Regions from separate parts of the Pantoea sp. X-Soil-TKNS-1280 genome, predicted to be linked through region 3. Evidence: predicted binding sites of a transcription regulator. Region 3 holds the regulator's gene; each other region holds the start of a gene.
The links. The regulator LexA, encoded in region 3, represses DNA repair genes until DNA is damaged. The targets are predictions, from matches to a motif close to TNCTGTATGTACATACAGNA.
Positions count from the first base shown of each region.

Region 1 (7,882 bases), 610 kb from region 3:
CCCATCAAATCACATTCGGTGGTGGCGCATATTCGCCAGGCCAACCGCGGTGAAGTGTCACTGGAAAATACCCATCCGTTTACCCGCGAGCTGTGGGGCCGTAACTGGACCTACGCCCATAACGGTCAGTTGAAAGGCTATCGTCAGCTGGAGACCGGTCATTTCCGCCCGGTGGGGGAAACCGACAGTGAAAAAGCCTTCTGCTGGATCCTGCATAAACTGACCCAGCGTTACCCTCGCACGCCCGGCAACTGGCCAGCGGTGTTTCGCTATATCGCGGAGCTGGCGGCGGAGTTACGGCAGAAAGGGGTGTTTAACATGCTGCTGTCGGATGGACGTTATCTGATGGCGTTCTGTTCCACCAATCTGTTCTGGATCACCCGTCGCGCGCCGTTTGGCAAAGCTAAGTTGCTCGATCAGGATGTGGAGATTGATTTTCAGCAGCAGACGACGCCGCAGGATGTGGTGACGGTGATTGCTACGCAACCGCTGACGGGGAATGAAACCTGGCACCGGATAGTGCCAGGCGAGTGGGTATTATTTTGCCTGGGAGAGCGCCAGGAATGATTTTGAAGCAGCGTCTGGCGCGGTCATTACCGCCGGGCTGCTGTTTACCGCGTACTGGCCGCTGCCGGTGACGTTCACCGTCGGTGGCTGGTGGTACTTCGCAAAGTACGCATAACCCGGCTGCAGCTGACGCCAGAAGCTGGCGTAAGTGGAGTAGCGGTGACGCTGCATGTTGCTGTCGGTCATACGGAACGGGAAGATGCCTAACGACACTTCTTCCTGCCCGTTACGCAGCGCAGCGTTAACGTAGGTGTAGATCTCATCCATATAGGCGTTGGTCATGGCATAGCAGCCAATGGATTTACAGTCGCCGTGGATCATCAGATATTTGCCGCTGTAACCATTGTCACGGTCAAATTGGTTCGGAAAACCGGTATTAATCGCGCGATAATAATGGCTATCTGGTTTTAACTGATTCAGTTTGACGCTATAAAAACCTTCCGGGCTTTTAAAATCCCCTTCGCGGCGCTTGGGACCCAAACCGCCAGAGAAATTACAAATGCGGTAGCTATCCAGCAGACGATATTCATTACCGATCTTGCCGTACAGTTCCAGCGTACGCTCTTCCTTGAAAATCTGAATATAAACCGGGGTGCCAAGTAATTGTTTTTTTAGTTCTTTGCTTACCGGAGCCTCAGGGTTAACTGGCTCAGGATTGATTGCCCAGCTAAGGACCGGCATAAGAATCATCGCAAGCAATAATGCGATTCTGCCCATTCTGTGTGTACCTTGAAGTAAAGAGGAACTCTGACGCATGACGTCTCTTATTGCATTATCGGAAATATCCGCTACCGCTGCGCAACATTAACATTGTCTGGCGTTTAATCAAGCCAGTGTCTGAGAAAATAGCCATTTACCACAGGGATTACGGCCATAAATTTGTAAACTTTCATGCGTGCCCCGACAAATATTGCCGAGAGTTTGTAATGCTGTATACTTATCCAGTATTCGGAGGGGGTATGCGTAAGATCATTCATGTCGATATGGACTGCTTTTTCGCGGCGGTTGAAATGCGCGACGATCCCTCTTTGCGTGATATCCCGATCGCCATCGGTGGCAGCCGGGTGCAACGTGGCGTGATCAGCACCGCTAACTATCCGGCGCGGGAGTATGGCGTGCGCAGCGCGATGCCCACCGCCACGGCGCTGAGACTCTGCCCCCACCTGCGTCTGCTGCTCGGTCGCTTCGAAGCCTATAAAGAAGCCTCCCGGCAGATCCGTGAGATCTTTTTGCGCTACACCTCGCGGATTGAGCCCCTGTCGCTGGATGAAGCTTACCTTGATGTCACTGATAGCCCGCATTGCCAGGGGTCAGCTACGCTGATGGCACAGGCGATTCGCGCCGATATTCTGCGTGAAACCCAGCTGACCGCTTCGGCAGGCATCGCGCCAATCAAGTTTCTCGCCAAAATTGCCTCCGACCTGAACAAGCCGAATGGCCAGTTCGTGATCACGCCGCAGGCGATGCCCGATTTTCTGCTGACGTTGTCGCTGAGTAAAATTCCCGGCGTTGGTAAGGTATCGGCGAAAAAACTGGAAGAGATGGGACTACGTACCTGCGGCGATGTGCAGCAGGCGGATCTGGCACAGCTGCTCAAACGCTTTGGCAAATTTGGCCGGGTGTTATGGGAACGCAGCCATGGCATTGACGAGCGCGGCGTAGTGGTGGAGCGGGAACGTAAATCACTCGGCGTTGAGCGTACCCTGATGGAAGATATTCACAACTGGGAGCAATGTCTTGAAATCATTGATTATCTCTACGAGGAGCTGGATCGCCGCTTGACGCAGATTCGCCCGGACAAGTTAATCGCTCGTCAGGGAGTAAAGCTGAAGTTCAATGATTTCCAGCTGACGACCCAGGAGCATATCTGGCCGGTGCTGAATAAAGAGGACATGATTGCGGTGGCGCGCAAAACCTGGGACGAACGCCGTGCCGGGCGTGGTGTCCGGCTGGTGGGGTTACATGTGACGCTGGTGAATCCACAGCTGGAGAGGCAGTTATTATTGGGATTGTCGTAGCGGCGCGATAAACCGCGCCGCTCCAGCCATTATTTGTTGCCGTACTTCGCTTCCAGGGTGGCAAACCACGGTGCAACGAAATCGTGGTTCTCACCCCAGCCTGGGATAATTTTGCTCAGCGATGCCACGTTTACCGCACCCTGCTCGCTGTTCAACTGCTGCTGAGTAATCGAGGAAGCCTTAAACTCGTAGCTCGCGGGGGTGCTTTCACCGGCAATCTTATTCGCCACCAGACGCATATTCACTGCGCCAATGGTTTTCGGATCGACTGCCACAGTCTGCACCCACGGGCTGTTCTTCTCGTGCATCAGCTGCAGATCCTGGTTGGAGACGTCAATGCTGTACAGCTTGATCTCAGTACGGCCATTCTCCTGCAACGCTTTGTAGGCACCCTGGCTGAAGGCATCCCAGGAACCCCAGATCGCATCAATCTTGCCTTTCGGGTACTTCGCCAGAATCGCGCCAATCTTGTTCGCAGTGTCGCCCTGCACGTCAGAAGAGACCGCACCGATTGACTCCAGCTGATGGATGCCCGGATTTTCCTTCATCAGTTTTTCATACACCACCTGACGACGATCCATCGCCGGGAAGCCTGCGACCCACAATTTGACGATGTTTGCCTTGCCGTTAAAGTCTTTGATCAACTGACCCAGGGATTCCTGCGCCAGTGAGGCGTCATTCTGGGCGGTGACCGTCACGCCGTTCACCGGCGTATCAACCGGGGTATCAAACACCGACACCTTAATACCAGCATCAGCAATGCGTTTTACCAGCGCGGTGGAGTAGGGTTCTTTGCCATGCGACAGAATAATGCCGTCATATTTCTGACTGATCGCCTGGCTGACGAAGTCCTGGAAACGTGCGTCATCGCCGTTGCTCAGGAAGGTGCTGACTTTGAAGCCCAGCTTACGTCCCTGCTGGATGGCACCGGCAACAAACTGGGTGGTGTTATCGTCAGAACCGAGGTTACGGATAATGGCGATACGCACCGGTCCCTGGTGATTAGCGATGGCGGCAGGCACCGGTACGACGGTGTCGGCAAAGGCGGCGCTGACATTCAGCAGGCCTACGGCCAGCAGTGAAAGGGTGATTTTTTTCATGTTGTTCTCTTTCTTCAGGGAAGCGCCTTAGCGGCGCTGAATATAGGTAATCGCCAGGGCCAGAGCCAGCACCAGGCCTTTAATAATGTCCATGGCGTAGTAGGGCACGGAAAGCATCACCAGTCCGTTTTGCAGCACGCCAAGGATGATCGCGCCGACCAGGGTTCCGAGTGCATTCGGTTTGCCGGAACCGGCCAGCGAGAAGCCGATCCAGGCCGCCGCCACCGCATCCATCAGGTACCCGCCACCGGCATTCACCTGGGAGGAACCAATACGCGAAGCCAGCAGAATGCCGCCGACCCCTGCCAGCAGTGAAGAGATGACATAAGCCAGCACGCGATAACGGTTAGTACGGATGCCGGAGAGACGAGCAGCTTCCGGATTGCCGCCGAGGGCATACATCCGACGGCCATGTTTGGTGAGCGACAGCGCCAGCTGTGCTACCACGGTCACCACCAGCATAATGATAACGATGGTGGGGACCTGGCCGAGCAGGTTAAAACCGGCCGGAATGGTACCTTCCGCCATATCCCCGTTCGGCATTACCATATTTTCGGTAATGGAGCCGCCAAAGCTGTAGGTCATCGCCACGCCCTGGACCACAAACAGCGTCGCGAGGGTCGCCAGCATGTCAGGGATGCGCAGAATCACAATCAGGAAGCTGTTAAACAGCCCGACCAGGGTACACAGCAGCAGGGTGATAACGATGGCTTCGGTGGAATTGAAGCCGTACCAGACGAACAGCGAAATCACCAGCGCATTTGCCAGCGAGGCGGTAGAGCCGACAGACAGGTCAAAGCCGCCAATGGTCAGCGAAATCGACACGCCAATCGCAATGACTGTGACAATCGCGATGGAGCGCAGAATGTTGATGATGTTGGTAGGCTCAAGGAAGCTGTCTGAGGCGAGGCCAAATGCGGCGATCAGGATCACCACCGTCAGCAACATGCCCCATTTATAGAGAAAATCAAACAGTTGATGGCGCAGAGAAGGCTGCGGGTTCAGGATTATATCTTTGCTGCTCACGCAGGGGTTCCTCCGGTGGAATAAAGCAAAAGCGTCTCTTCTGTGGCCTCACGTCCTTCCATTTCTGCCACAATGCGCCCGTCCCAGAGCACACAAATTCGGTCACACAGGCCTACCAGTTCGGAAAACTCACCCGAGGCATAGATGATGCCTTTGCCTTCCCGCGCTAATCCGTCGATCAGGCTGAACAAATCGGTTTTGGCCTTGATATCGACCCCTTTGGTCGGTTCATCAAAAATCAGCACATCGGCGTTATTACGCAGCCATTTACCGATCGCCACTTTCTGCTGATTCCCGCCCGACAGACGGCGCAGCGTTTGCGCCGGTCCGGTGGTGCGCACGTTGAGGCGGTTAATCACCTCTTCTGCCCAGCGCCACGCCTGACGATGGCCGAACAGGCTCCAGCGCGAAAAACTGCTATCGGCGCTGACGCTGAGGTTCATCGTCACCGATTCATCGATAAAGATGCCTTCTTTACGGCGTTCTTCCGGTACCAGCGCCATGCGGTTTTCCACCGAGTCGTGCGGTGAGCGCGGACGCCACGGTTTGCCATGCAATTCGCCGTGGCTGACGCGGCTTTTGCTGGCACCAAACAGCGCTTTGCACAGCTCGGTTTTACCGGCTCCGGCTAATCCGGCGATACCGAGGATTTCACCTTTATGCAGGTGCAGCGAAATATCCTGGAGCAGCTGGTCATCATGCAGGCCTTCCACCGCCAGTAGTACTGGCTGTTGCTGACGTTCACGGCGCGGCGGATAAACATCGGTCAGCTGGTGGCCGAGCATCTTCTCCACGATCTGTTCGCCGCTCAGTGCCGCCATCGGGGCGGTTTCGATCAGGCGTCCATCGCGCAGCACGGTCAGCTGGTCGCAAATCGCTTTCAGTTCGTGAATGCGGTGGGAAATAAACACCACGCCGATGCCATTGCCCTGTAAACGACGCACCACGCTAAACAGACGCTCGCTTTCATGCTGGTCCAGCGGCGCGGTCGGTTCATCCAGAATCAGGAAACGGCAGTGATGGGAGAGGGCGCGGGCCAGCAAAATCTGCTGCTTTTCCGCCAGTGAGCAACGCTCCACCAGACGTTTGACATCAATGTTCACTTCCAGCTGATCCAGCAGCGCACGCGCCTGACGACGGATCTCGCCCCAGCGATAGCCGTGACCGGGTTCGGCCAACTGATCGAGCAGGATGTTTTCTGCCACGCTGAGCTGCGGTACCAGGGCGACGTCTACCTCCTGCTGTACCAGGTGGATGCCCAGCTTTTTGGCATCGCGCGGGGAGCGAATGGTGACGGGCACGTCATCAAGCAGAATCTCGCCGTGATAATGGCTGTGGGCACCAGAAAGCACCGCCATCAGCGTCGATTTTCCGGCACCGTTGGCTCCGGTCAGTGCATGCACCGAGCCGCCGTGGGTGACAAAGTCTACCTCGGTCAGCGCGGCAAAACCGCCAAAAGCGATGGAGATATTACGCATCTCCAGGCGGTTAATCGCACTCATGGACTGGGCCTTTAATAGAGAGAATTGGGCGCATTTTTTCCTGAACATCCAGGATCGGCAACGAACGAAAGCGCATAAGCTAGCACAAAATCTTATTAGCCATCCAGACATCTGGGCGTAACGGCGTCTAAAACTGGCAGGTGTCGGGAAGGGTAGTGAAAGAGGGAAGTCAGGTTGGAAAATGTCAGCATATTATGCTGGTTTGTTAACGGGCATAAAAAAACCAGGCCGAAGCCTGGTCAGTTATTTAACGAAAGCGTTACGCTTTTTCCGGCACCACGTTAAGCAGGGAGGTCAGCAGTTGCCAGTAAAGGCCAACGCTGGCGACATGTACCTGCTCATCCGGCGAGTGCGGGCCGGTGATGGTTGGGCCGATGGAAACCATATCCATGTCAGGATAAGGTTTCTTGAACAGGCCACATTCCAGACCGGCGTGGATCACCTGGATGTTTGGCGTTTTGCCAAACAGCGCTTCGTAGGTCTTACGCGTCAGCGCCATGATCGGCGAATCCGCATCCGGCTGCCAGCCCGGGTAGCCGCCTTTTGGCGCGGTTTTGGCTCCGGCCAGCTCACCCAGTGAGGTCAGCACTTCCACCACGTAATCTTTACCGGTGTCGATCAGCGAACGAATCAGGCAGATGATCTCGGCATTATCCTGATTCATGGTCACGACGCCGACGTTGAGCGAGGTTTCCACCACGCCTTTGGCCACGTCTGAATTGCGGATCACGCCATTCGGGGTGGTGTTGAGCAGGTTAAGGAAACGATCGCGGCAGTCAGTGGTCAGCGCCTGGCCCTGATGCGCCAGCGGTTCGCTCAGCAGCGTGATGTTTTTCTCTTTAATACCCAGCTCGTTTTGCAGCGTGGCCTGGAAATGTGCCGCAGCCGATTTCAGGGCATCCACTTTGTGGCTGTCGATAGCCAGGGTGGCGAAAGCTTCACGCGGGATAGCGTTACGCAGCGTACCGCCAGTGAATTCGATCAAACGCACATCCAGATCGCGCGCATGTGCCGCCAGGAAGCGTGCCAGCAGCTTGTTGGCGTTGCCCAGGCCGAGGTGGATATCCGCACCAGAGTGACCGCCTTTCAGTCCTTTCAGCGTCAGACGCAGGGATTCATAACCGGCAGGCACCGCTTCACGCGTCAGGGGCAGGGTGGTGATAAAATCGATACCACCAGCGCAACCCATATAGATCTCACCTTCTTCTTCTGAGTCGGTGTTGATCAGAATATCGGCCTGCAGCCAGTTTGGCTGTAAACCAAAGGCACCATCCATACCGGATTCTTCCGTCATGGTCAGCAGCACTTCAATCGGGCCGTGTGTCAGGCTGTTGTCTGCCAGCACCGCCAGCGCCGATGCCATACCGATACCGTTATCGGCACCCAGCGTGGTACCCCGTGCTTTCACCCATTCGCCATCCACATACGGCTGAATCGGGTCTTTGGTGAAGTCATGTACGGTGTCATTGTTCTTCTGCGGCACCATGTCGAGGTGAGCCTGCAGCGCGACCGGAGTGCGTTTTTCCATGCCTTTGGTAGCGGGTTTACGAATCAGGATATTTCCGACCTGATCGCGTTCCACCCAAAGTCCCTGCTCTTTGGCCCAGCCGACAATGTATTCGGCCAGGGCTTCTTCATGGTAAGACGGGTGTGGAATGGAGCAGATTTT
Region 1 covers NZ_AP035962.1:985,019-992,900, forward strand. The annotation lists gene AC6I8X_RS04460 (class II glutamine amidotransferase) at 1-567, shown strand, start outside; gene dpaA (peptidoglycan meso-diaminopimelic acid protein amidase) at 538-1,284, opposite strand; gene dinB (DNA polymerase IV) at 1,527-2,585, shown strand; gene AC6I8X_RS04475 (sugar ABC transporter substrate-binding protein) at 2,615-3,685, opposite strand; gene AC6I8X_RS04480 (ABC transporter permease) at 3,713-4,711, opposite strand; gene AC6I8X_RS04485 (sugar ABC transporter ATP-binding protein) at 4,708-6,213, opposite strand; gene pepD (beta-Ala-His dipeptidase) at 6,473-7,882, opposite strand, start outside.
Region 1: a site for LexA is predicted at 1,495-1,514, ahead of dinB (DNA polymerase IV). Genes of this name have one in related genera too.

Region 2 (7,882 bases), 150 kb from region 3:
AGAGCCGATCCACAGTTGTTTGCGTTGTCCCACCAGCGGTTGCAGGCGTTCGAACCAACTGCTGAGGTCGGCACGCCAGACGTTACGACCGTTGATCACCCCAACAGACAGCAGCCATTCTGCTGGCAGTTGCTGGTTGATGTGCTGGATATCATCTTTGCCGTGTACCAGGTCAACATGCAGCCCCTGCACTGGCAGCGCTTTGATCACATCAAGGTTCTGGCCGATGCTGTCGAAGTAGGTGGTCAGCAGCAGTTTGGTTTTGCCCTGCAACGCGTCGTAAGCCGGTTTGAACGCGGCACGCCATTCCTGCGGCAGTTCCAGCGCCAGTGCTGGCTCATCAATCTGCACCCATTCGATATCGCGTTGTTTCAGTTCAGCCAGCACCTGTTGATAAACCGGCAGGATGTCTTTCAGCAGCGAAAGGCGATCAAACTGTTCGCCTTTCACTTTACCCAGCCACAGGTAAGTGACCGGGCCGAGTAGCACGGGTTTAACTTTATGCCCGAGCGCCAGCGCTTCGTCCACTTCGTCCAGCAGCTGGGTCCAGGTCAGTCTGAACTGCTGACCCTGGGTGAATTCTGGCACCATGTAGTGATAGTTGGTGTTGAACCATTTGGTCATTTCGGCGGCGGCGGCGGGTGCGCCGGTCGGTGCACGACCACGGCCGAGGCGGAACAGGGTATCGAGGTCAACGGAGCCGTCTTTATTCTGGTGGCGGGCCGGTACGTTGCCCAACAGCAGGCTGGTAGTGAGTACGTGATCGTACCAGGCGAAGTCGCCCACCGGCAGCAGGTTCACGCCCGCTTCTTTCTGTTGTTGCCAGTGACGTGCACGCAGCTCACGCCCCACGGCCAGCAAATCTTCCTGTGAGCTATTACCTGCCCAATAACTTTCCTGGGCTTTTTTCAATTCACGACGCAGACCGACGCGAGGAAAACCGAGTGTATGGTTCAGAATGGTCATTTGATGTCCTCCAGGTATTCTTTATTGAGCAGCTTAGGTTACAATCAGATGTTTAGCCGTCCAGATGTTTACACCGCTATATTCTGCGGGTACTGTATGTTCCTCAAGCGCAAATTGTTCAATCTCGATGTGAAGGATTCTCATGATCGAACTCAAACACCTGCGGACGCTGCAAGCGTTACGGCATACCGGCTCTCTGGCCGCCGCCGCCGCTCAGCTTCATCAAACGCAATCGGCGTTATCTCATCAGTTCAGCGACCTGGAGCAACGGCTGGGCTTTCGCCTGTTTGTGCGTAAGAGCCAGCCGCTACGTTTTACACCACAGGGGGAGATCCTGTTGCAGCTGGCTGAGCAAATCCTGCCGCAGATTCAGCAGGCGTTGCAGGCTTGCCATGAGCCGCATCAGACGACGTTGCGCATCGCCATTGAGTGCCACAGCTGTATTCAGTGGCTGACGCCAGCGCTGAATAATTTCCGTCAGAGCTGGCCGCAGGTGGTGATGGATTTTAAATCCGGCGTGACATTCGACCCGCAACCCGCGTTGCAGCAGGGCGAGCTGGATGTGGTGCTGACCTCCGATATTTTGCCGCGTAGCGGGCTGTTTTATTCCCCGATGTTTGATTACGAAGTGCGGCTGGTACTGGCACCCGATCATCCGCTGGCGCAGCGCGAACATATTTCGCCGGAAGATTTGGCGGATGAAGTCCTGCTGATTTATCCGGTACAGCGTCAGCGACTGGATATCTGGCGGCATTTTTTGCAGCCGGCGGGGGTAAGCCCGGCGCTGAAGAGTGTCGATAATACGTTGCTGATGATCCAGATGGTGTCAGCGCGCATGGGTATTGCGGCGCTGCCCCACTGGGTCGTGGAGAGTTTTGAACATCAGGGATTGGTGGTGACCAAAACGCTGGGTGAAGGGTTGTGGAGCCGTTTGTACGCGGCAATGCGTGACGGTGAACAGCGTCAGCCGGTGCTGGAGGCGTTCGCGCGTTTTGCCCGCCAGCATGCCTGTGATCATCTGCCTTTTGTGCGCGATGCATCGCTCCCCGGTTCGTTACAACCGCTGTCTTCCTGAAACGGCCTACTCTATAATGCGCCGCCTCAACCCGTGACCAGGAGATTTTCACCATGACCAATAACGATGTGCTGCGCAGCGTGCGCTATATGCTGGATTTAAGCGACAGCAAAGTGATGGAGATTTTCGCCCTGGCGAGTTGCGATGTGCCACTGGAAGATGTGCAGGCGTGGCTGAAGAAAGATGACGACGCGGCGTATCGTCCCTGCCCGGATGTGCTGATGGGTTATTTCCTCAACGGTTTAATTTTCCATCGTCGTGGTAAGAGCGAAGATGCGCCTGCGCCATCGATTGAGCGCCGCATGAACAACAATATCTTCCTGAAGAAGTTACGTATCGCGTTTGCCCTGAAAACCACGGACATTCCTGAGATCTTGCTGAAGGCAAACTTTACGGTTTCTCAGGCGGAGATCGGCGCAATTTTCCGTAATCCGGATCATAAGAATTACCGCGAATGCGGTGACCAGATTCTGCGTAACTTTTTGAAAGGGCTGACGCTGGTGCAGCGCCCGGCCCCTGTCAAAAAGGCTTAATGGCTGGTCGCGGTTTTTCCCAGTACCCAGCGTTTATGCACATAAAGTGAAGCGAAGATCACAATGGCCCCGGCGATAAAGCTCGGCCAGTGTGGTTTTTCCTGCCAGATCGCCAGGTTTACCAGCAATCCTGCCGGCACATGCATATTGTTCATGATACCCAGTGTGCCTGCATCCACCTGGGTAGCGCCATAGTTCCACATAAAGTAGCCCAACCCGGACGCGGCCACGCCCAGCCACACCAGAATGCCCCATTGCAGCGAGGTAGTCGGCAGCTTGTTGGGGTTGCCCCACAGGCACCAGGCAATCACCGCAATGATCACTGCGCCAAGGTAGAACCAGGAAAACGCGGTGTGCTGCGGCATCGGGCGCGTCTCCTGCAAACGCTTGTAACCCACCATGCCGATGGCAAAACAGATATTCGCCGCCTGCACCAGCAACAGACCAAACCAGAAGTGGTCGCTGACTTTGTCATAACGAATAATCGCTGCGCCGACCACCGCCAGCAAGGCACTGAAGGCGTAGCCAATACGCAACGGGCGTCGGCTGAGCAGATCGTAGATCAGGGTGACATACAGCGGCGTCATGACGGTAAATAACAGGAATTCCGTCACGCTGAGATAGAGGTAGGCTTCAAAGCTGAGCAGGTACATGATGCCCAATTGCAGCATCCCCACCAGCATATACAGCAGGATGGTCGAGGCGCGATAACCACGCCAGCGCAGGAAAGGCAGAAAGACAATGGCTGCCAGCGCCAGACGCATCAGCACCGAGAACCAGGAATCCACCTGACCCGCCAGATATTCCCCGATAAAACTAAAGGAAAAAGCCCACAGAATGGTGGTAACGATCAATAACAGCACGGTAACGATCCCAAAATGAACAGTGCCGCTAGTGTAAACAAACTGTCGCTGTCTGGTTGAATTATCTGGTTTACAACTGAATAAAATACAAACACCCGTAGCGGCGCGAATGTGCGCAATCCGAATGGCGCACATTCGCGCGATAAATCGCGCCGCTACGAAACGCAGAAATTTTTTATGCCAGGAACAGCTTACGCAGCGTATGCGGCACTGCGTCTTCAGCGTTGCTGCCGATCACTTCCAGCGCTGGCAAGGTGTCTTTCAGGCGCTGATGCGCATTGCGCATGATGCAGCCCTTGCCCGCCATGCTGAGCATCTCCACATCGTTCATACCGTCACCAAAGGCGATACACTCTTTCAGTGAATAGCCGAGCTGCTTCGCCACGGCTTCCAGCGCGTGCCCCTTGGAAACGCCACCCGCCATCACTTCCAGACAAGTCGGCAGCGAGAAACTGACGTTAACCCGATCGCCCCAGCGCGCTTCAATCGCCTGTTCCATCGGGATCAGATGCTCCGGTTCGTCGCAGGTAAAGAACACTTTGCTGATGCCATCCGTCGGCAACATGCCGGGCTGATACACCTGGTAGTTAAACACCGACTCGCGGAAGTAATCCTGCTCGGCCGGGCGATGGCGGCTAATAAACCATTCGTCATCACGGTAAACGTGGGTCAGCACCTGCTCATCATGGTATTTCAGGCCATACAAATCCTGCGCGATATCGGCATCCAGATTGTGGCTGAAAATCAGTTCGCCGTCGGCGTTATGCACTCGCGCACCGTTGGAGGTGATCATATAAGCCGGGATGCCGAGACTGTCGCGCATTTGTCCCACATCGATATAGTGACGACCGGTGGCAAAGACGAAATGAACATCGCGTGCCACCAGCTCCTGCAAGGTGCTGCGGGCAAAAGGTGTCAGGCGATGGTCCGGAGAAAGCAGCGTGCCATCCAGGTCGGATGCGACGATGTGGTACATGTAAACCTCGGTTGTAGGTATCAATAATCAATTAAACGTGGCGTGCAAAAAAATCGACCACGGCGTTTAGCGCCTGGGCGCGCATCGCGTCTGTTTCAAACAGGATCTCATGTCGCGCGCCCTCAATCACATAGGGCGTGACGCCTTCGCAGGGATGCCCTGCCGCCGCCATCGCCTCACAAAACAAATCCTGCGAGCGGTTATCCACCACCCGATCTTCGCTGGCCTGCATCAGCAACATTGGCGTGGTGATGTTATTCACCTGGCTGATGATATTACGTCCGGCCTGCACCCCTTCCCTCACCCAATGGTAGGTTGGGCCGCCGACACGAATCGCCGGATCATCGGCATAAAAACGTAAATTGCGGCGATAGCGTTCCCGGCTGTGCGTCAGTTGGTTGATACCGAACGGATGCGCGCGCCAGCGCCCGGTCCCCAGGGCGTAACCGTCACGCAAGGCAGGCATTTTCTCTGCCCAGTCGAGGATACGGTGCGCCAGGAACGGTGGCAACGGCAGGGTGATGCCGAACATCGGAGCTGACAACGCCACCGCATGAAACGCCCGTGGCTGACGCGCCAGAAACAGCGCGAGGATCGCCCCACCCATCGAGTGCGCCAGCGCATAACGTTGCCGGTAATGACCACTGACGATCTCTTTCAGGTACAGCGTTTCCAAATCATCGACATAATCGGTGAACTCCACCACATGACCACGATGGGAGTCCTCCAGCAGACGGTCGGAACGTCCCTGGCCGCGATGGTCGATGATCACCACATCAAAGCCGCAATGGAACAGATCGTAGGCCAGCTCCGGGTATTTGATATAGCTTTCGATGCGTCCGGGAACGATCAGAATGACACGGCGATGTTGCGGAGAAGTGAAGCGCACATAGCGAATGATGAGATTGCCCACGCCGGTAAATTCACGCTCTTCGCGACGGTGCCAGAAGTCGAGCAGCGGACCGGTGGCAAAGGAAGCAAACGCCTTTTCACGCCTGAGCCAACTCTGTTTTATCTGCTGCATCCGCCCCCCTGAAAAAAACGTCAACGCCGCACATCCACTCCATAGCGTGCCGCGATTTTCTGGCGTATTGTGTCACACTTCGCTAACGTCAGGGAATGTCACACATGACCATTGAATGGTGGTTAACCTACCTGTTAACCACAACCATCCTGAGCCTGTCACCCGGCTCTGGCGCAATTAATACCATGAGTACCGGTATCAGCCACGGCTATCGCGGCGCAGTCGCGTCGATCTCCGGCCTGCAACTTGGCCTTTCCGTGCATATCGTGCTGGTGGGCGCTGGTCTTGGCGCGCTGTTTTCCCAGTCGGTGCTGGCGTTCGAAATCCTGAAATGGGCGGGTGCGGCCTATCTGGTCTGGCTGGGCATTCAGCAGTGGCGCTCGGGTGGCGCGCTGGATCTTAATGCGGTCGCCAAAGCGATGCCACGTCGCCGTTTGTTTAAGCGCGCGGTGCTGGTTAACCTCACCAACCCCAAAAGCATCGTGTTTCTTGCTGCGTTGTTCCCGCAATTCATTCAGCCGCACCAGCCGCAGTTGATGCAATATCTGGTGCTCGGTGTCACCACCGTCGTCGTCGATATTATCGTGATGATTGGTTACGCCACGCTGGCAACCCGCATTGCTGGCTGGATTAAAGGCCCGAAACAGATGAAGGCGATGAACCGCACCTTCGGCGGATTATTTATGGCGGTAGGGGCGTTGTTAGCCAGTGCGCGCAGAATCGCCTGATAATGCGTAGCGGCGCGATTTATCGCGCGGGTTTTAAAGGCGCGCGCAGAATCGCGCCGCTACGGATAAAATTAACGCGAAATGATCAGGTGAATGCCGAACCCAGCAAACAGCACGCCCGCCATGCCATCCACCCACTTCGCCATGCGCTGATATTTATCGCGCATCCACGGCAGGGCAAAAATCGCCGCCACCACGGTAAACCAGGCAAAGGTTTCCACCAGAATCAGCAGGAATAATCCCCAACGCTCCAGTGCCCCCACATCATTGCCAACAAACAGCGAGAACACGCTGCCAAAATAGATAATCGCTTTGGGGTTGGAGAGGTTGGTCAACAAACCTTTCAGGAAGCTCATGCCCCTTTTTGGCAACTCAACCACCGGTGAATCAGCCTGGGGTTGCTTATGACGCTGGCGCGCCGAGCGCATCAGCTGCCAGCCCATCCACAGCAGGTAGAGACCACCGCCGACCATAATGATCTGATGCAGCCACGCCATTTTTTCCATGATCAGATGCAGGCCCATCAACGCCACACCGGCCCACACCATCACACCCAGCGTAATACCCAGCACACCCATCATCGCTTCTTTACGCGAACGGCTGGCGGCCGTTTGCGAAACAAAGAAAAAGTCCGGGCCGGGGCTCATCAACGCCACCAGGTGCACCAGCGCGACGGTAGCGAATAACATCAACATGCTTTTTTTCCTTTACTCTTCATCAAGATGTTCTTTGATCATCACCAGGAACGGCTTACCAAAGCGCTCCAGCTTGCGATGACCGACACCGTTCACGCTCAGCATTTCTGACGCGCTCACCGGCATTTGTTCTGCCATTTCAATCAGCGTGGCATCGTTAAACACCACGTAAGGCGGGATATTCTCTTCGTCGGCTATCGCTTTGCGCAACTTGCGCAGCTTGGCAAACAGTTTGCGATCGTAATTGCCACCGTACACCTTCGGTGAGCTGCTGCGGGTTTTCACCGTCACAATTCGCGGCACCGCCAGCATCAGTGGCACTTCGGCACGCAATACCGGGCGCGCCGCTTCGGTGAGTTGTAAGGCGGAGTGCATGGCGATATTCTGCGTTACCATGCCGAGGTGAATCAGCTGACGCAGCACACTGACCCAATGTTCGGTGCTTTGATCGCGACCAATACCGTACACCGGCAGTTTATCGTGACCATTGTCGCGAATACGCTGGTTACTGGCACCGCGCAAAACTTCGACAATATAGCCCATACCAAAACGCTGCCCTGTGCGATAAATGCCGGAAAGCGCTTTCTGCGCTTCCACCAGGCCATCGTAGCGGCGTGGCGGATCGAGGCAGATATCGCAGTTGTCGCACTGCTGCTGACGCCCTTCACCAAAGTAGTTAAGCAACACCAAACGACGGCAGGTTTGTGCTTCGGCAAACGCCCCCATCGCATTGAGTTTATGCCGCTCAATATCCTGCAACGGACCCGGTGCTTTCTCTTCCAGACATTTACGCAGCCACGCCATATCCGCCGGGTCATACAGCATCATCGCTTCTGCCGGCAAGCCATCACGCCCGGCACGACCGGTTTCCTGATAGTAGGATTCGATATTGCGCGGGATATCAAAGTGCACCACAAAACGCACGTTGGGTTTGTTGATCCCCATCCCAAACGCAACGGTGGCCACCACGATTTGCAGATCATCGCGCTGAAACGCTTCCTGTACCCGCGCACGCTGGGCGC
Region 2 covers NZ_AP035962.1:231,403-239,284, reverse strand. The annotation lists gene metE (5-methyltetrahydropteroyltriglutamate--homocysteine S-methyltransferase) at 1-966, opposite strand, end outside; gene metR (HTH-type transcriptional regulator MetR) at 1,109-2,041, shown strand; gene AC6I8X_RS01085 (YehS family protein) at 2,095-2,574, shown strand; gene AC6I8X_RS01080 (carboxylate/amino acid/amine transporter) at 2,571-3,437, opposite strand; gene yigL (sugar/pyridoxal phosphate phosphatase YigL) at 3,613-4,413, opposite strand; gene pldB (lysophospholipase L2) at 4,445-5,437, opposite strand; gene rhtB (homoserine/homoserine lactone efflux protein) at 5,542-6,165, shown strand; gene rhtC (threonine export protein RhtC) at 6,237-6,860, opposite strand; gene recQ (ATP-dependent DNA helicase RecQ) at 6,873-7,882, opposite strand, start outside.
Region 2: a site for LexA is predicted at 1,057-1,076, ahead of metR (HTH-type transcriptional regulator MetR). Genes of this name have one in related genera too.

Region 3 (7,882 bases):
GGAGAAGTCAGCCGCAATCTCTTCCATCATTTCAATGGCGTTCTGCTGTGCCTTCTCATGGGAAATCTTTTTGCTGCGCGCTTCATCTTCCACAGCCTTTTCAATGGCTTTCGATTGCAACAGCTTGTTAAACAGATCCTGGCGGGCGGGTAAACGCGGGCCGATGGCAGCCAGACGCTGGCGGGCGAAGTGAATACGCGCCACGCGGGCCAGTTTTTGCGCAATTGACTTGTCAGTTCCATGCTCGGTTGCCATCTGACGTAGCGACACTGTCGGCGAGAAGCGGACAAAGCTGTCGCGGCCATGCCAGAGAATGGCAAAGAACTTCTGTACACCGTTAAGAATGCGCAGATGTGGCGTCTGTTCACCCTGTACTTCACGGCCTGGTGCGCGTCCAAACATCACCGACACGGGCAGCATTTGCACATCCAGTTCGGGGTTGCTGCGATGCAGATCGAGATAGTCATGAAATAGCTTCACTGACTCCAGATTCGGCACGAAATAAGGGAAAACGCGCGGACCGTCGTGGATAAAGACATAGCGTGGCAACAACGTACCATCAATTTCCAGCGGTGTAAGCGGATCCGGCAGATCGTGTTTCAGACACTGCGAACGCAGTGTGAGTAGATCGGCCTTGGAATCGTAAGGCAGCACATATAGGATTGGCCGCGTTGAATCTAACCCATGTTCAGACACAGGATCCGACGGAATAGCCTTACTCTTTACCAAAATGGAGAGTGGTAAATTCAATAATTTATAATAAAGTTTACGCCAACCTGACATAGACAACTTTAAGCCTCTTGTTAGCAAAGCGCGGCAAGCATACCAGAAAGTGCCGCGAAGATCTGTGGCCGTGCCATTCCCGGCTGCCCAGACATTGACGTCAAAACGAGTAAAGGGTTCAACGACATGGCAAATAACGTCACCGGTATTCTCAGGATAGTGAAAGCTGCCGGTTATTCCTGGCAGGGATTGCGCGCCGCCTGGCAACATGAAGCGGCATTTCGCCAGGAGGCTATCGCCGCACTGGTGGCGATTGTGGTGGCATGCTGGCTGGATGTTGACGCAATCTCCCGCGTACTCATGATCGGTTCTGTGGTGCTGGTGGTCATCGTTGAGATTATGAATAGTGCCATTGAAGCCGTCGTCGACCGCATTGGTCAGGAGCGTCATCCGCTGGCCGGACGCGCGAAAGACATGGGGTCGGCTGCTGTATTGTTAGCTATCTTACTGGCTATTTTCGTCTGGATCGCGCTGCTTTGGTCGCATTTGCGATAAGGATTCCGGATTCATCAACTCGCTGATTTTTCCCTCAGTTTTGGTTTCCATTTCGCCAATACCTGTATATACTCACAGCGACTGTATAAACAACCAGGGGGCGGGATGAAAGCGTTAACCAGCAGGCAGCAACAGGTCTATGATCTGATTCGCGACCATATCAACCAGACGGGCATGCCGCCAACGCGTGCGGAAATTGCTGCTCAACTGGGCTTCCGCTCACCGAATGCGGCAGAAGAGCATCTGAAGGCTCTGGCACGCAAAGGCGTGATTGAAATCGTCTCCGGAGCGTCGCGCGGTATTCGTTTATTAATGGAAGAAGAAGCCAGTGAGGGGCTGCCGCTGATTGGCCGTGTCGCCGCGGGTGAACCGTTACTGGCCCAGGAGCATATCGAGGCTCACTACCAGGTTGATGCCAACCTCTTCAAACCTACCGCTGATTTCCTGCTGCGCGTTAGCGGCATGTCGATGAAAGATATCGGCATTATGGATGGTGACTTACTGGCGGTACACAAGACTCAGGAAGTGCGCAATGGCCAGGTCGTGGTGGCGCGCATTGATGATGAAGTCACAGTGAAACGCTGGAAAAAGCAGGGCGCGATTGTGCAGCTGCTGCCAGAAAACAGTGACTTCCAGCCGATTGTGGTCGATACCCGTGAACAGTCACTCACCGTTGAAGGGCTGGCGGTGGGTATCGTGCGCAACGGCGAATGGCTTTAATCCTTTAAATCCCCCACTACGGTAGCGCCTCTGCGCTGCCGTGGTTTGATTTGCCAAAATAACTGTAGCGCAGCACAAACCGGGACGGGCTGATGCAGCTGTTTTCCTCCTCTGATAAGACACTCTGGCGGCTGGCGCTGCCGATGATCCTTTCGAATATCACGGTGCCATTGCTCGGCGTGGTGGATACCGCGGTGATTGGCCATCTTGACAGTCCGATCTATCTCGGTGGCGTGGCAGTGGGTAGCACGGCAACCAGCTTCATTTTTATGCTGCTGCTGTTTTTACGCATGAGCACGACCGGACTGACTGCGCAGGCATTTGGTGCCAGCGATAAAACGGCGCTGGCGCGTGCGCTTACCCAACCGTTGCTTATCGCATTGATCGCAGGCGTGTTGTTTATGTTGCTGCGCACACCTGTCAGCAATCTGGCGGCTGCGCTAATGGGGGGCAGCGTTGCGGTACAGCAACAGGCGCAGCTGTTTATTCAGATTCGCTGGCTCAGTGCTCCCGCTACGCTGGCTAATCTGGTACTCCTGGGCTGGCTGTTGGGTGTGCAGTATGCACGTGCACCCGTTGTTTTGCTGGTGGTGGGCAACCTGGTTAATATTCTGCTGGATCTGCTGTTTGTGCTCGGTCTGCACTGGGGAGTGGCAGGTGCTGCTGCGGCTACAGCGCTGGCCGAATATGTCACCCTGGGTGTCGGGCTGTTAATGGTCGCTCGGGTATTAAAGCTACGTGGTATTGATTTCACCCTGCTAAAAGCGAGCTGGCGCGGTGGTGCCGCCCGCCTGTTTCGTCTCAATCGCGACATTATGTTGCGCTCATTTCTGCTGCAAATCTGTTTTGCTTCTCTGACGATCTTTGGCGCGCGCATTGGGCCGGATGTGGTTGCAGTCAACGCGGTTCTGCTGATGTTTCTCACTTTCACAGCTTACGCATTGGATGGTTTCGCTTATGCGGTTGAAGCCTGCTCTGGTGAAGCGGTTGGTGCGAAAGATCGCAGCCAGTTGTTGTTGGTCTGGCACGCGGCATGCCGTCAGGCGGGCCTGGTGGCGTTGCTGTTCGCCATGATGTATGCCCTGTGCGGGGTGCAAATTGTCGGGTTGCTGACCTCGCTGGACGAACTCCGCGAAGCCGCCGACCGTTACCTGGTGTGGCAGGTGGTGATGCCCCTGGTGGGGGTATGGTGTTATCTGCTGGATGGCATGTTTATCGGCGCGACGCGTGGCAGGGAAATGCGTAACAGCATGGCGCTGGCGGCGCTGGGTTATGGCCTGTCGTTGCTCACCTTACCCTGGTTGGGAAATCATGGTTTGTGGCTGGCGGTGACGGTATTTCTGGCATTACGCGGACTCACGTTGTGGCTGGTCTGGCGTCATCACTGGCGTCACGATAGTTGGTTTTCGCATAGTGGAATATAATTTGTTAATTACAGATTAATCCGTAAGTGTGCTATCTGATATTCATTGTCTACTATAATTATCCTTAACAGCGCAATTAAGTAGCGTGTTATATCGGTTTTTACCTTCAGGAAATGGGTATGCCGTCAACTCACTGGAAATGACATGGAGAACGGTTATGAACAAAGACGAAGCGAGTGGAAACTGGAAGCAATTCAAAGGGAAAGTGAAAGAAAAATGGGGCAAGCTGACTGATGATGATATGACCGTCATCGAAGGGAAACGTGATCAGCTTGTCGGTAAAATTCAGGAACGCTACGGCTACGCTAAAGACCAGGCCGAGCGTGAAGTGAAAGACTGGGAAAGTCACAACAAGGATCACCGCTGGTAACGGACCCGTTTAAGGACGATGCTCCTAAGCTCCGATCCTGATGATCGGGTTGGCACAAGGAGGTGCCATTTATCCCTTCCTCAACCGCTTTTTGCCTTCAACCTGATGATCATGATCGCAACTTTCATGATGGGTACAGGCTTCCACTTCGGCACAATTTTCACAGAGTCCGTGGGCTTCAATCACGCTATGGCGCAACGCAAAACCCGCTTGTTCAGCCAATCCGGAGATGATCTTTTCAACGCCATGCGCATGTTTTTCACTGACGGCTGCACAGCGGTCACAAACCAGCATCACTGAGGTGTGTGCAGGTTCATCAAAATGATGGCAGACCACGTAGCTGTTGTTGGATTCAACGCGATGGATAAATCCCTGCTCCAGCAGAAAATCCAGTGCGCGATAGATGGTTGGCGGTTTTGCCTGGGGTTCACTGACGCGCAATTGATCCAGTAAATCATAAGCACTGATCGATCCATTTTGCTCGGCCATCAGGCGTAGCACTTCGGCACGTTGTGTGGTCAGACGCACGCCGCGTTGCAGGCAAAGCGTTTCAGCCTGGTTCAGAAGTTGGTCTGGCGACAAATTTGACATAAGTGTTCTCCGGGTGGCGAGTGATGTTATTTTATCACACAAATTTTTACGCTGCTGTGATTGCTTTTCTCGCTGAACATTGCCAGGAAAAATCTTGTTTTTCATAAGATTAATATCAGTGTTATTCCCCTTTTTTTCTCATACTGTCATCTGCGTTCTTTGTTACGGATTTATTATAAAGCCGGCTAATTGGTTTTTGCTTTGCAACTCACCGACTTAGCGTCTAAGGTTCAAAAGGGCTTAAGTAATGTCTGGCCTTAATTTAGACATCGTTTAATTTTCTGCATAAATACACGACAGATTGCTGCACCAGCAGTCAATTCTGCGAATAGCAGTGCTATTTCCTTTTATTTCACAGCAATAAATCGTTAGCCCAGGTTCACAATAAGGGCTGGTAAATTGTTTCGTCGATGACGTAGTCACGACATTTGAAAGGTGATGGCAGGCTCATGGTGAAGACATTATTCAGGCGCAAAAAAGTTGCTTATCTTGTTGTTTTGAATTCAGTATTTCTTTCCTCTTCAGCTCTGGCAGCAGGTACCTGGTACGACGCACGTAATGACGCAATGGGCGGCACAGGTGTTGCGTCTTCCACCTGGAGCTCTGCGGTACTGGCGAACCCGGCATTGATGACCAAAGCAAAACCTGATGATGACGTAAGCATCATTTTCCCTTCAGCGGGTGTGCAGGTTACCGATAAAGACAAACTGATTAATAAAGTCGATGACATTACGGATACCGTTGACCGTTATCAGGATGTCATCAATAACTTAACCTTCCAGGATTATCTCAACGGCTACCCGCAGCTTAAAGCCGCAGCAGGGGATATGGCGAATCAGTTGAGTGACCTGCGTGGCAACAAAGCAGATGGCTCGGCGGGTGTGGCGCTGGCTGTCACCGTGCCAAATGAGACGCTGCCCTTTGCGTTTATCACCAAGGCTTATGGCACTGCACATGTTCGTGCGAATGTGGCGCAAAGCGATATAGATTATCTGAACGGCGTGGCCGACGGGACCATCATTCCGGTGCCGGGTGATGAAGATAATTTGCGCTCCAGTGCCAATGGGCTTGCGGCGTTAGTGACTGATTACGGTATTTCCGTGGCGCACCAGTTTACTATTGCGGGCCATCCGGTCTCTGTAGGCATCACGCCAAAACTGCAGAAAACCTGGTTGTATAATTACACCGCCAGCATCTACAACTACGACAAAAGCGACATCAACAACAGCCGTTATCGCAGTTCCGATACCGGTTTCAACGTGGATGCCGGTATCGCCACTGATTTTGCCGACAATTGGACTTTCGGTTTGACCGGTCAGAACCTGATTTCGCGCAACATCGATACCAAAGAAGTGGATGGCTATCGCGATACTTACCAAATCCGTCCGCTGGTCACTACCGGTCTGGCCTGGAACTACGGTCCTGTGACCCTGACTGGCGATGTCGATCTGACGCAAACTAAGCGTTTTAAATCAGAAGACAGTAGCCAGTATATCGGCGTGGGTGGCGAGTACCGTGTGCTGGACTGGTTGCAGCTGCGTGCCGGCTATCGCGCCGATATGAAGTCGAATGATACCAACGTTTTCACTGCCGGTTTTGGTGTGTCACCATTCAACAATACGGTACATCTGGATCTGGCCGGTTCGGTTGGTGCAGACAATACCTGGGGTGCGATGGTGCAGCTCGGATTTAACTTCTGATTGATGTTCATCACACCGACGGGCGGCTGTGTCGCCCGTCAATCCTGTGGTATGATTGCGCAGATTCTCATCACTTAACCCCGGATTTACTGCGTTTCATGACCGATACCTTCTCTTCGCAACGTTTTTCCATTGCTCCCATGCTCGACTGGACTGACCGTCACTGTCGTTATTTTCACCGCAAGTTAAGCGGCGATACGCTGCTTTACACCGAAATGGTGACCACCGGCGCAATCATTCATGGTAAGGGCGATTATCTGGCCTTTAGCGAGGATGAGCATCCGGTCGCACTGCAACTGGGTGGCAGCGATCCGGCGGCGTTAGCGCAGTGTGCTCAGTTGGCAGAAGCGCGTGGCTATGACGAGATCAACCTTAATGTAGGGTGTCCGTCCGATCGTGTGCAGAATGGTCGCTTCGGTGCCTGTCTGATGGGAGAAGCTGCGCTGGTCGCGGATGGTATTAAAGCAATGCGCGATGTGGTGAGCATTCCGGTGACGGTGAAAACCCGCATCGGCATTGATGATCAGGATAGCTACGCATTCCTGTGCGATTTCGTTGGCACTGTGGCGCAGCAGGGGGGTTGTGACACCTTCATTATACACGCGCGTAAAGCCTGGCTTTCGGGTCTGAGTCCGAAAGAAAACCGTGAGATTCCGCCACTCGACTATCCACGCGTCTACCAACTGAAGCGCGATTTCCCGCAGTTAACTATGGCTATCAATGGCGGTATCAAAACGCTGGAAGAGGCGAAAATCCACCTGCAACATATGGATGGTGTGATGATGGGGCGCGAAGCCTATCAGAACCCCGGCATTCTGGCGCAGGTTGACCGTGAATTGTTTGGGCGTGATACCCCGGTGGTGGATCCTGTGGCGGTGGTGCGCAGTATGTACCCTTATATCGAAGCGGAACTGGCGAAGGGGACTTACCTCGGCCACGTCACACGCCATATGCTGGGGCTATTCCAGGGAATCCCGGGAGCACGCCAGTGGCGTCGTTATCTGAGCGAAAATGCGCATAAACCGGGAGCGGATGTGCGTGTGCTGGAAGCCGCACTGGCACTGGTGGCGGATAAGATCCCACAGGAAGCCTGATTGGATTCGTAACGGCGCGATTTATCGCGCTGTTACGGCAGATCTATGATCTGGCATCACAGAACACGGTTTTATTTACACCACAAGTTAGTGAATTTCACCATTTCCTCTGCGCGCAATTCGCACAAAATCCAACAATATCAGATAGTTAGCGAAATTCTCATTCTGGCACGCATCTTGTAATGCATCACCTGTTACCAACACAGGAGAGCCTTCGTGGAAATATTATTTATTATCGGCTTTTTTCTCATGCTGCTGCTGACCGGCGTGTCATTGCTGGGTGTGATTGCGGCGCTGATTGTTGCAACGGTGCTGATGTTCCTCGGTGGGTTGTTTGCGCTTGTTATCAAATTGTTGCCGTGGCTGGTGCTGGCCGTGGTCGCCGTCTGGTTATATCGAGCCTTCACCACGCCTGATGGTGAAATAAAGATGCAGCGACTGAAAAGAAAAATCAGTAAGTTAGAGAAGAATGGCTGGCGCTAAATGCGGGTGTGATCACAGAGTTAATCATTGCTTAGTACAAATACGCAATTAAACATATTTTTTACTTATGTTTTCTGCCAGGATAGCTGCCGTTGAGTCAACAATGAATTCATCGCCGCTGTCCCTACACCAGCGCGAACTATAAAAAAGAAAAAGGGGCTTCCTACGGGAAGCCCCGTTTGCTTTCTGGCGTCAGGGAATCAGCAGGCTGGATCCCAGCGT
Region 3 covers NZ_AP035962.1:377,403-385,284, forward strand. The annotation lists gene plsB (glycerol-3-phosphate 1-O-acyltransferase PlsB) at 1-783, opposite strand, end outside; gene AC6I8X_RS01715 (diacylglycerol kinase) at 910-1,278, shown strand; gene lexA (transcriptional repressor LexA) at 1,384-1,998, shown strand; gene dinF (MATE family efflux transporter DinF) at 2,091-3,422, shown strand; gene AC6I8X_RS01730 (CsbD family protein) at 3,580-3,792, shown strand; gene zur (zinc uptake transcriptional repressor Zur) at 3,862-4,383, opposite strand; gene AC6I8X_RS01740 (conjugal transfer protein TraF) at 4,833-6,083, shown strand; gene dusA (tRNA dihydrouridine(20/20a) synthase DusA) at 6,182-7,177, shown strand; gene pspG (envelope stress response protein PspG) at 7,394-7,660, shown strand; gene AC6I8X_RS01755 (quinone oxidoreductase) at 7,853-7,882, opposite strand, start outside.